DNA from 2 places in the Vibrio gangliei genome. Region 1 is predicted to be linked to the other one. Evidence: predicted binding sites of a transcription regulator. Region 1 holds the regulator's gene; the other holds the start of a gene.
The links. The regulator PurR, encoded in region 1, represses purine synthesis genes. The targets are predictions, from matches to a motif close to TNANGNAAACGTTTNCNTNA.
Positions count from the first base shown of each region.

Region 2: a site for PurR is predicted at 2,651-2,670, ahead of purT (formate-dependent phosphoribosylglycinamide formyltransferase). Genes of this name have one in related genera too.

Region 1 is NZ_AP021869.1:1,466,843-1,472,538, reverse strand. Features, by position in the region: gene Vgang_RS06695 (ABC transporter permease) at 1-1,410, opposite strand, end outside; gene Vgang_RS06690 (ABC transporter substrate-binding protein) at 1,508-2,653, opposite strand; gene purR (HTH-type transcriptional repressor PurR) at 2,915-3,919, opposite strand; gene elyC (envelope biogenesis factor ElyC) at 4,142-4,939, opposite strand; gene cmoM (tRNA uridine 5-oxyacetic acid(34) methyltransferase CmoM) at 5,052-5,696, shown strand, end outside.
Region 2 is NZ_AP021869.1:1,194,342-1,200,037, forward strand. Features, by position in the region: gene ihfA (integration host factor subunit alpha) at 299-595, shown strand; gene Vgang_RS05420 (thiopurine S-methyltransferase) at 706-1,353, shown strand; gene purT (formate-dependent phosphoribosylglycinamide formyltransferase) at 1,418-2,593, opposite strand; gene cdd (cytidine deaminase) at 2,769-3,665, opposite strand; gene Vgang_RS05435 (CidB/LrgB family autolysis modulator) at 3,941-4,627, opposite strand; gene Vgang_RS05440 (CidA/LrgA family protein) at 4,627-5,007, opposite strand; gene sbcB (exodeoxyribonuclease I) at 5,052-5,696, opposite strand, start outside.

The DNA of each region.
Region 1 (5,696 bases):
AAACAGATGTGACCAAATAACCCACAGCCAATAATATTCTTGGTTTATCCAAAGCGTTGTGACTTGTAAGCCAAACAGCAAAGAAAGCTGAGGAATGAGCATTGGCAGAGCAATCACATACATGGGTAAACGTAGGCGAAAATGTTGCCGATATTCTTGCGCAATAATGGCAAATATTAACGCGATGATCGTACTGGCTACGGCAAGGCATAGGCTAGTTTGAATCGCTTGTTGAATGTATGGCCATTCGCTTATCCAAAAGCGCAAACTCCAATCTGATGGGAGTAGCTGCGGAAATTGCCAACGTTGTGCGAAGGTCCAAACCAGCAGGGCAGGCAAACATAATAAACTCACCGCCATGAGCACAGGAGCAACCGCTGAAGTCATAGTGGACTGGATAGCCGAGTTGATAGACAGCGGTGAGAAAATGGAAGAGGACGATTTACCGTAAACGCTGTCAGCATTCTTTTTGCCAGAGGTAAGCCAGCCGCGAGCATAATGAAGTAACAGACGTTCGATAAAATACACCAAACCAATCAATGCGCTACAGAGCAAAAACAAACACAACGCTCCGGCAGCAGCGCGAGGCAATAAAGACAAATCAGGCTCGTTAAACCATTGCCAAACCAATACGGCAAACGTCGGTGGATGCGTTGGTCCTATGATTAAGCTGACATCCACCACTGAACTTGAGTAAGCCATAATGGCAAAAAATGGAAAGCGCATGTGTCGAAGCCATTGTGGCAAGATCACTTTCCACCATGTCTGTGCAGCTGAATAACCTAAGCTTTGTGATACCGCTAAGGTTTGCTGAATTCGTAAGTTATTTAAAATGGGTAAACTCATTAACACCAAAAACGGCGTTTCTTTAATCGCAAGTGCCAGAGTCAGCCCAAGGCCAAGATTATCTTGTACGTTCAACCAACCTTGAGTGTTAAAAGTGCTAAAAGCAGAAAAAACACTGTTTAATGCACGTGCGAACCAACCTGTATCTGAAAATAAGAATAAGAAACCCACAGCAAAAGCGACATGAGGCAAGGCTAATAAGGGCGATAATAACTTTTCCACTTTATGCCAAGCAGGACGATTCCAATAGGCTTGCAGTATTGAAAACGCCATGATGGTCGCTAAAAAAGTACTCGTAATTGCAGAGAACATACTCAGACAAATTGAATGCATTACCGCGGGCCAATCCGCCACTTTTTCGAACCCAGTCAGTGAGAACTCGAATAAGCCCAAGGGGGGAATAATGCCGAAGGCAGGGCTAAGCATACCGATTAAGCCGGGAATGATGGGAAAGATACACAGCAACACAACGAAAGCATAACCCAAGCGCAGCGAGACTTTACTGGATTGGCTTTTATTCAATATTCGTCGATTTAATAGAGTGCTATTGAGTCGGTTACTCATTTTAGTATGCCTGCTTTTAATAGGCCTAGCTTCACTATCCCTTTTTTTAATAGACATGGTCCTTTGAATTGCTCCTCGACGTAACGCCATCAATATTTTATTGGCTATAACGTTCAAGCCAAGCCTGTTCTAATGCGGTTTGCCAGCTAGGATGTGGCTCAGGCAAGGACGGGTAGAGTTTGGTCTTTTGTGCGCTGCCAGTTAAGTATTGCGGCTGCAAAACGGATGGATCCCCCCAAATATTGATGTCGCCTTTACGAGATTGCGCTTCAGGGCTGAGTAAGAAATTGATCACCACTAAAGCGCCTTGTTTGGAGTTAGCATTCCATGGAATAGCAAGAAAATGAATGTTCGATAAAGCCCCCTGTTTCCACGCGTAGCTTGCGGTGCTTGAAGCAAGTTTGCCACTGGCTTGCGCGGAGAAAACTTCATTGGGATTGAAGGTGATCGCCAAATCAAGTTGGTCATCATCCAAAAGTTGAATCATTTCCGCTTGGCTAGTTGGAAACTGTTGACCTTGTTGCCACAAGAAAGGCTGCAAAGCATCTAAATAGCGCCATAATGGTTGAGTGAGTTGAGCAAAAGCCTCTGTGGTAACGGGTTGCTGTAATGCAGGATCTTGCTGGCTAAGTTCAATCAATAATGACTTTAAAAAACTGGTGCCATGAAATTGTGGCGGCTTAGGGTAGCTAATACGGCCTGGGTGCGCTTTAGCATACTCGAGCAGATCTTGCGCTGATTGAGGAGGCGAGGCTAGCTTGTCACGGTCATAAATATAAACCAGTTGTCCTACACCCCAAGGCGCTTCGAGCCCGTTGGTTGGTTCGGAAAAATCATCAGTGACAGGTAAAGCCATATTTACTTTTTGCCAATTAGGTAATGTCGATACAAACGGGCCAAAAAGTAATTGGTTGTCTTTCATTGATTTGAAGTTTTCACCATTAATCCAAACCAAATCGACACTGCCTTGCTGATTTTTATTGGCTGTTTTTTCTGCCAGCAAGCGGGCGGTGGTTTCAGAAATATCGGAAACTTTAACATGGTGTAGAGTTACACCATATTGTCGTTTCACTTCTCTACTTACCCAACGTAGATAATCATTAATTTCTTGGCTACCACCCCAGGCATTAAAATACACATCTTGCCCACGAGCTTGTTTTTCAATGGTTTGCCAGTCGCTATCCTGAGAGGCCATAGCAAATAGAGGCAGTAATGAAAGTAAACCAAGGCTAATCCAGCGCATTGTATCTGTCCTTAATATCCATCGTATTTGAAGCTTTAGCTTTGTTGGCAGCTTTTATTCGCTCCGCTAACTTGGGTATGAAAATTTATGTAATTAAGCGTAGTGGAATATAAGACATAACATCACGCGAAAAAATTTCAGGTTATCGCTAAGTTAATCTGAACTCAGGATAAATTAATCAAAATCCAGCGAATAAAAATAAGGCGCATCTAAATGAATAGATACGCCTTGTAAATGTTTGCAGTGATAATACTAGAAATACTATTTAAGCGTTTTCACCGATGAACGTTCTACCATTTCAGGGAACATTTCGAAGGTTTGTTTAGCGTGATTTTTATCTTTAATGCGTTCTAATAAGATTTCAACCGCGTTCTTACCTAAACGACGCTTAGGTTGGTGAACCGTCGTCAACGGTGGTGAGAAATAAGGAGAAATATCAATGTTGTCGTAACCGATCACGGAAATATCTTCCGGTACACGCATGCCTTTTTCTTGCAGACGGCTCATTAAGCCTAGCGCCATGATGTCGTTAAAACAGAATACCGCAGTTGGTTTTTTATCCATTGCCAAGATTTTATCGGCAGCGATAACGGCAGTATCACACTCGAAGTTCCCTTCTAGTAACCACTCGTCTCGTAGTGTTAAGCCTTTTTCTTCTAACGCACGGCGACAACCTGCAATACGCTCTTGGCAAGCCACCTTTTCAAAATGCCCACTTAAACAAGCAATATCAGTGTGACCTCGTTCTAGTAGATAGCGTGTTGCGATGTAACCACCTTCTTCTGAGTTATCGATGATTTTATCGGCTTTGGATGTTTCTGGGCCCCAATCCATCACAACTTTAGGAATATCTGGGTGACCATCAAGCATTTCACGCAATTCTTCATCTAGGTCAGAACACATAACCAATAGGCCATCGACACGTTTGCCAGCCAACATGCGGATATAATCACGTTGTTTGTCAGAGCGGCCACCGGTGTTACACAAAATTAGGGTATAACCTTTGCGGTAACAGTAGCTTTCAACACCATCAACGACTTCGGCAAAGAATGGGTTAGTTGACTGTGTCACTAACATACCAATGGTGCTGGTGGTATTGCATTTCAAACTACGAGCCACGGCGCTTGGGGCATAATTGAGTTCTTTCACTGCGGCCATAACTTTCTCTTGAGTTGTCTCTGCAACAAAACGAGTTTTATTGATGACATGTGACACGGTCGTTGTGGAGACTCCAGCAATACGTGCAACATCTTTGATTGTAGCCATAGTGAATTTCCTTTATGCCGACCATACAGCCGGAACGATGATAGTTAATTGGATACTAAAAACATAAAAGTCGCCATTAATCAGCGACTTAATAATATAGATGCGTAGTTTTGATAAGATTTTAGTCTTAAATGCCATGCCTGACAATCAGATATGGCATTTTTATGAACAAACTTTGCAGGACGCAAACGATAACGTAAGTCTTATTGCGTGTAAATTGCTTTATTCTGCCGGCGCGCTATTTGCCGTGTTTTGAGTGTTAGAAAGTGTATCACGTAAAGATGACCACCAACGACCCAACAATTCATGCCAATAACGCTCACTTTGTTCTAAGTATTGAGCTTGAGGTGAATACTTGTCCCATGCTTGTTCAATGTTATCAAACGCAAGATAGTTGGTTGGGGCTGGGATGGGTTCCAAACCCGCTTTGCGAAACTCTTTCATGGCACGCTTCATGTGGCTCGCAGAAGTCACTAACACCATGCGTTTATTTCCCACGAAACCGGCGGCTTGATGGGCTTCATCCCAAGTGTCTTGTGCATTTTCTAATAAGATGATGTCCGATTTTGCCACACCAAGTGATACAGCAACATTAGCCATCATACGTGCGTTACTGACAGAACTACCCGCACCGTAACCAGATAAAATCAATTTTGCACCCGGGTACAGTCGTAATACACGAATGCCTTCGGCTAAGCGCATTAAACCATTGCGTGAAAGTTCAGAAGTCGGTGGTATGTCATCATCCACCGTGTGGCCACTGCCTAAGACCATGACGTAATCCAAGGTGCCATCAACCGGTAAAAAGGCTTTGTAAGCACGCTCAGTCGGTTTCAATAAAGAAGTAGAAAGAGGTTGGAATGAAAAGAGAAAGATCCCTGTTAAAGAGATAAAAGTGAGAATACAACCCAAGCCTCGTTTATAAGTAAACATGATCAAAAACAAGCCGAGAAAGCCAAGGATTAACATGGCTGGCAGCGGCATGAACAATGCGCCGATTATTTTTTTCAGTTCAAACATTTTAAATAGCCCAAAAATTCATCATTCAGCGGATAAAAGAGAGTATTTGCTTTATTCCTGTAATTGCTGTGACAGAATACACGCAAAATTCAGTTATCTTAAATGAAAAAATATGGCTAACGATCGAAATTTCGATGACATCGCACATAAATTTGCGAAAAATATTTACGGTTCGGATAAAGGAGATATCCGCCAAGTCATCGTATGGCAAGATATAGAAAACGCATTGCAACGCCTGCAACATGCTGACAAACCTTTATCCATCTTGGATGCGGGCGGCGGCTTGGCACAAGTATCTCAAAAACTCGCTCAGCTCGGTCATCAAATTTGCTTATGTGATGTGTCGAGTGAAATGCTGGCTCTCGCTCGGCAAGATGTAGAAAAAAATCTTTTATCTGCCAACTTTCGATTTGTTCATTCTCCTATTCAAAACTTGCATAAGCATGAATCAGAGCCTTTTGATTTCGTTTTATTTCATGCCGTTATGGAATGGCTTGAGCACCCTCAACAGGTCTTGAATGATGTGCTCGATAAAGTGAAACCGGGCGGAATAGTATCTGTGATGTTCTACAATCATCACGGACTGGTTTTGAAGAACGTAACTTGTGGTAATATCCCTCACATTTTGCAGGGAATGCCACATCGTAAACGGTTTAAATTGCAACCACAGAAAGGGTTGTTACCGGAAGATGTGTACCAATGGATCGAGTCTCAAGGTTTCGACATTGTCGGTAAATCAGGCATCCGTTGTTTTAAT
Region 2 (5,696 bases), 270 kb from region 1:
AATTTTACTTTTAAGAAAAAAGTTTAATGTTTTATAAATGGCTTGATTGATGAAGTTTTTGTTTGTTTCAAAACCAAATTATTGGAATTAAATAGTATTTTATTTTGCTCTTTTCTCTGGTGCTGGCATATTCAAGACTGTCTACTCTCAGGGTGTAGGAGCGGATGATTAAAAAAATTTGGCGGAAATCATACGGTTGGCATACACTTTCGGTGTTACTTAATAGCTTTACGCTTGCTAACTATGTACTAATGCTATAAAAGCCACAACCACAGTGGTGTTAAATGAGGGATGTTTTATGGCGCTGACTAAGGCCGATTTGGCTGAAAACCTGTTTGAGAAACTTGGTTACAGTAAACGTGATGCCAAGGAAACCGTTGAAGTGTTTTTTGAAGAAATTCGTAAAGCCTTAGAAAACGGTGAACAGGTTAAATTGTCTGGTTTTGGTAACTTTGATCTTCGTGATAAAAGTGAAAGGCCTGGACGAAACCCTAAAACAGGTGAAGATATTCCAATTTCAGCTCGTCGAGTGGTAACATTTAGACCGGGCCAAAAACTGAAAGCACGCGTTGAAAATATTAAGATAGAAAAATAACGTTGTGTTGAAGTCACTGGAATAGAGAAAGAAGGCTGCCCTTTAAGGTGGCCTTTTTGTTTTTATGCTGTCGTCATTATGTTTATGCATCTATGGAGTAAAAATAAACCATGCAAGATCAGGAGTTTTGGCACAATAAATGGGCGGAAAATCAAATAGGCTTTCATCTTGATGATGTTAATCCTCTGCTCACTGCATTTTGGCTTCAATTAGGTCTGGCACGTCAAGATAATGTGTTAGTCCCTTTATGTGGTAAGTCAGAAGATCTTATCTGGTTAGCGCAAAAGCATGAAGAAGTCACTGGTGTTGAACTTAGCAACATTGCGGTACGCGCTTTTTTTGCTGAACATTTCTATACCCCAATGGTTACCCCACTCAATGGGCAGCATGAGTTGTATCAATTTGATGAACTGTCGATTTACGCGGGTGATTTCTTCACCGCGCCTTTAACTCAATATCAATGTATTTATGACCGCGCAGCATTAATAGCATTACCACCGGAATTGCGCGCTATCTACGCTGAACGGATTAAGTCTTTGCTTGCACCAGGCGGTAAAATTTTACTTATCAGCTTGGATTATCCACAATCCGAAATGCAAGGACCGCCATTTAGCGTGCCCAAATCTGAAATTGAAGTTTTGTTTGCGGGATTTAACATTACTCACTTACAACGTGACGAGGCTGATGAAACTCACCCACGTATTCAAAAAGGATTATCTCGCTTTGCTGAGGAAGTGTGGTTAATCGAATCGGATTGAGGATAGGGCCGAGGGGTTGTTTGAAGGCAGTCGCTAGCTGGTACTGCCTTCGAATTTCGAGTTGCTAGAAACTTACCTTCACTTTACTTGCCGCTTCAACTGCATCAGAAACCGCACTTGTTATATCTTCACGGCGGGTTAACGCCACACCTAAACGACGACGGCCATCAATATCAGGTTTACCAAACAAACGTACTTGAGTTTGTGACATCGCTAATGCTTCCTGTAGTCCTGAAAACTGGATGTTGTTTGATGTGCCTTGAGCTAGCACGACAGCCGATGCAGAAGGGCCATATTGAACAATTGAATTGATCGGTAGTCCAGTAAAAGCACGTACATGTAGAGCAAACTCAGAAAGCTCTTGTGAAATTAACGTCACCATGCCGGTATCATGTGGGCGAGGGGAAACTTCACTAAATATGACTTCATCACCTTTCACAAAGAGTTCTACGCCAAATAAACCATAGCCACCGAGAGCATTAACCACTTTTTCGGCCATTTGTTCAGCGGCTTTTAATGCAGTTTCAGTCATGGCTTGTGGCTGCCATGATTCACGGTAATCGCCATCTTCTTGACGGTGTCCAATCGGCGTACAGAAATGCACCCCATCAACAGCGCGAACGGTAAGAAGCGTGATTTCATAATCGAAATCAACAAACCCTTCAATGATCACTCGACCTGCGCCAGCGCGGCCACCTTCTTGCGCGTATTGCCAAGCACTTTGCATGTCTGCTGAGGTTTTAATCACACTTTGACCTTTGCCAGATGAGCTCATGATTGGTTTAACCACACATGGCATCCCGACAAATTCAATCGCTTGCTCAAATTCTTCAAAAGTATCGCAAAATCGATAAGGGGAAGTTTGGATGTTTAATTCTTCTGCAGCTAAACGGCGAATACCTTCACGATTCATGGTGAGTTTGGTGGCATTAGCAGTAGGGACTACATTTAAGCCTTTTTGCTCTAATTCAACCAGTTTGTCAGTTGCTATGGCTTCAATTTCAGGGACGACATAGTCTGGTTTTTCTTTAGCAATAATTGCTTCAATCGCATCACCATCGAGCATATCAACGGTATAGCTTCGGTGTGCAACTTGCATCGCTGGGGCATTTGCATAACGATCTAATGCGATGACTTCTAAGCCTAAGCGTTGACATTCAATGGCGACTTCTTTGCCTAATTCACCAGAGCCTAGAAGCATAATTTTTGTTGCAGAAGAAGCTGTTGCAGTACCAAACATTTGTGTATTCCTGTATAGAAAAGAGAAAGACATAAAATTTGTGTTGGATTTTACCTGCCAGGCAAACGTTTGCGCAAGCGTTGCGTCACATTTTATTTGTAAGCCCACTGATTGTTCAGTGGGCTTTTATTACCTGTCTTACTTGAAGTTGCAGCTTTGTTGGTTTAAGTGCGACTTATTGACTGAGTGAAAGGTACTCGAGCGTAATATCGGGATTGATGGCTTCTAATGTTGTTTGGGTTTCCGCTAAGTGGCTGATGCTTCCATTCGCATTTTCAGCTAATACCGCGGTAGTGATATGTTCTAGCTTTTCACCGGCGAGCAACAATAAATTAATCGCCACTTGTAGAGGAGGTAGGCTTGGGTTGAATGCGGCATTTTCTGCGTAAGCACCAGAATAAAGCCCACCAGACTGAGTTTGCAAAGCGACACCACTGTGGTTATGTGTATAAGGTGCATGGCTAAGGTTTAATGCTTCAATGGCATTGACAATAGTTGATGTTGCGTTATCAAAGCGGTAATTTTGACGAGTTGAATCCATTAGACGAGCTTCAATGTCTAAATCTTTAGGACCAAAGGATTCAGGTAATAAATCCGCTAAAGAATAAGAAGGGCGGTTAGGCAGTTGAATGGAAAGTTCGTCAACTTGATTCAGTTCATTCATAAATTGGCGGCAATGTCCGCATGGTGTGTGATTGATGGTGATGTTTTTAATGCCAGTTTCCCCTTTCATCCATGCGTGGCTGATCGCGGATTGTTCGGCGTGAACGGTTTGATTCAGTTGTACTCCTGGGATTTCAATATTTGCACCAAAATACACATTCCCAGAGTGTCCTTCAGCAATCGCACCCACATGAAAATGAGAAATCCCGCAATATGCTCGTGTTGCAGCAATAGGCAGTAGGGCTAATTTGAATTCAGTGTCTGTCATGTTTGAGGTGGCGAGTAATGTTTGGTATTGCTGTGCTGAAAAATGACCACTAAAACCGTCAGCTTGCATAAGAGACGTGATTTGAGAAACAACAGCTTGCGGTAGGTTTTTCAGTGATTCAGGGTGAATATGTTGAGTCATACGAGGAAATTCCTTTAAGGTTTATATCTCACTTTTATGAAATTATATTTATCCATTTCATTTTTAATGTGCTTTGAATCAAATTATGGGGTCAAGGTGACAAGATAGCTATCATCAATGTATAAAAGTACAAGCTGAGTCGAATTTGTTGTTATGAATTGATAAAAAAGGGCAACTGAATGCCCATTTTTTGTTATTGAGTCTGATGAAATGAATGTGTCACGTTTTTTTTATTTCATCAATTGGAATTAAAGAGGGCTCTGGACCTGCGGCTATCAGCCAATTATACCGCCAACCCAAAGACAAAAAGCGAAGAATAACGGGGCAAGTATGGAGGTAATGATGCCGCAGCTTACCAATGCTAAAGAGCTAAAAGCGGCATCTTCGGCATTTTTCTCAGCGCAACTCGCCGTACCTAAGGCGTGAGAGACGGTGCCCATGGTTAAGCCACGAGCAATCGGATGCGTCACACCCAACATTGAATAAATCGGATAGGCAAACACCGAGCCAAACACACCGACAATCAGCACTAAAATTGCGGCAATGGCGGGCTCTCCGCCCAAACTTTTACCGACTTCCATCGCAATTGGCGTGGTGACTGATTTACCCATTAAACTCGCCACTAACGTTGGGTCGGTATGCAGTGCCACGGCGATAAGCCCAGCGGTTAACATCGACATTGCACTGCCGACGCCACAAGCTAAAAAGATAATTTTCCAGTTTTGGCGAATTTGAGGTAGTTGTTCGTAGAGTGGATAAGCCAGAGCAACGACGGCGGGTTGTAATAAATAGGTCATCCAACTATTTTGTGCGTAGTACACTTCATAAGGTACATCCAGTGCGAGTAACAACGGAATGATGATGACAATACTGAGTAATAGGGGGTTGGCGAGCGGATGTTTCACCTTATTAGCAAACCAACGTACAGCAAAAAAAACGGCGAAGGTAAGGAGTAACCACATTAGGATTTCTCCTTATGCTTTGGCTTGTCGGTTAAGATTTTTTGTAAGCCTAAAGCCAGCAGGACCAGAACAATAGTCGTTGCGCCTATGCTACTAGCAAAAATGGACAGTGCGTTATCAAGCAATACAGGGAAGTGATCCATTAAGCCGACACTGATCGGTACGAACAAAATGATCATATACCGAATGATAAATTGTGCTCCAGGTTTAACCCATCGAACTTTCACTATGCCTGAAGCCAGTAAGGCGAACAAAATCAGCATGCCGAAAATACTGCCGGGGACCGATAACGAAAAAAAGTGTTGAATGGCATTGCCTGCCCATAAGCTCACCATAATCAGAGCAAAGGACAGCGCATAATTGAGCAACTTGCTGAACAACGGTAACTCCTCAAACTTCCTAACTGTATAAATCGATATTGGACCTAAGATATTAAAGACTGAACGTATTGATAAACTGATTTGAGAATATCCATTTTTGCGGCATCGCTTTCATGCTCGTGAACAAGGTTTTCTAAGTTCAACATGTAATCTTCAATATTGTCTTCGTAGTATTCACGGCAGTGGGCCATCCATTTTTGTTGCTCGGCTTCGGTTAATGTCCATGGGAAATTGCGAGCGCGGTAGCGGAACAATAGTGGTTCGATGCGTGGATCGCTCACCGACAGCTCTAGCCCGGCGAGTTTCTCTGGCTCAGTTTCACGAATAATATCAATCGTTGCTTTGTCGGCAGGTGAGAAGAAACCATTATAGAGCTGGGTATCAACGTTATTATCTTGCGGGTAATCACGTTCAATGTTGTAAATACCAATCAGTTTTTCTCGAACTTCTGGATGTGCTTTGAGCTTGGCAAGGTTTGCTAAGCATTGCTCGCGGTCAATCCCAATTCGCTCCGCGTTTTCAGCGGTTAATGTTTTTGCCGGTGCCAATACAGGACATTTATTCAGGTGAACCAATTTCAACGGCACGGGTAACTCATCGGGAGCAAGGTCATCACGCTTGGTGTACAAACGTTGATGTAATGTTTCTACATCTAGCTCGATCAATGGCGTTGGGTCCATAGCCAAGTT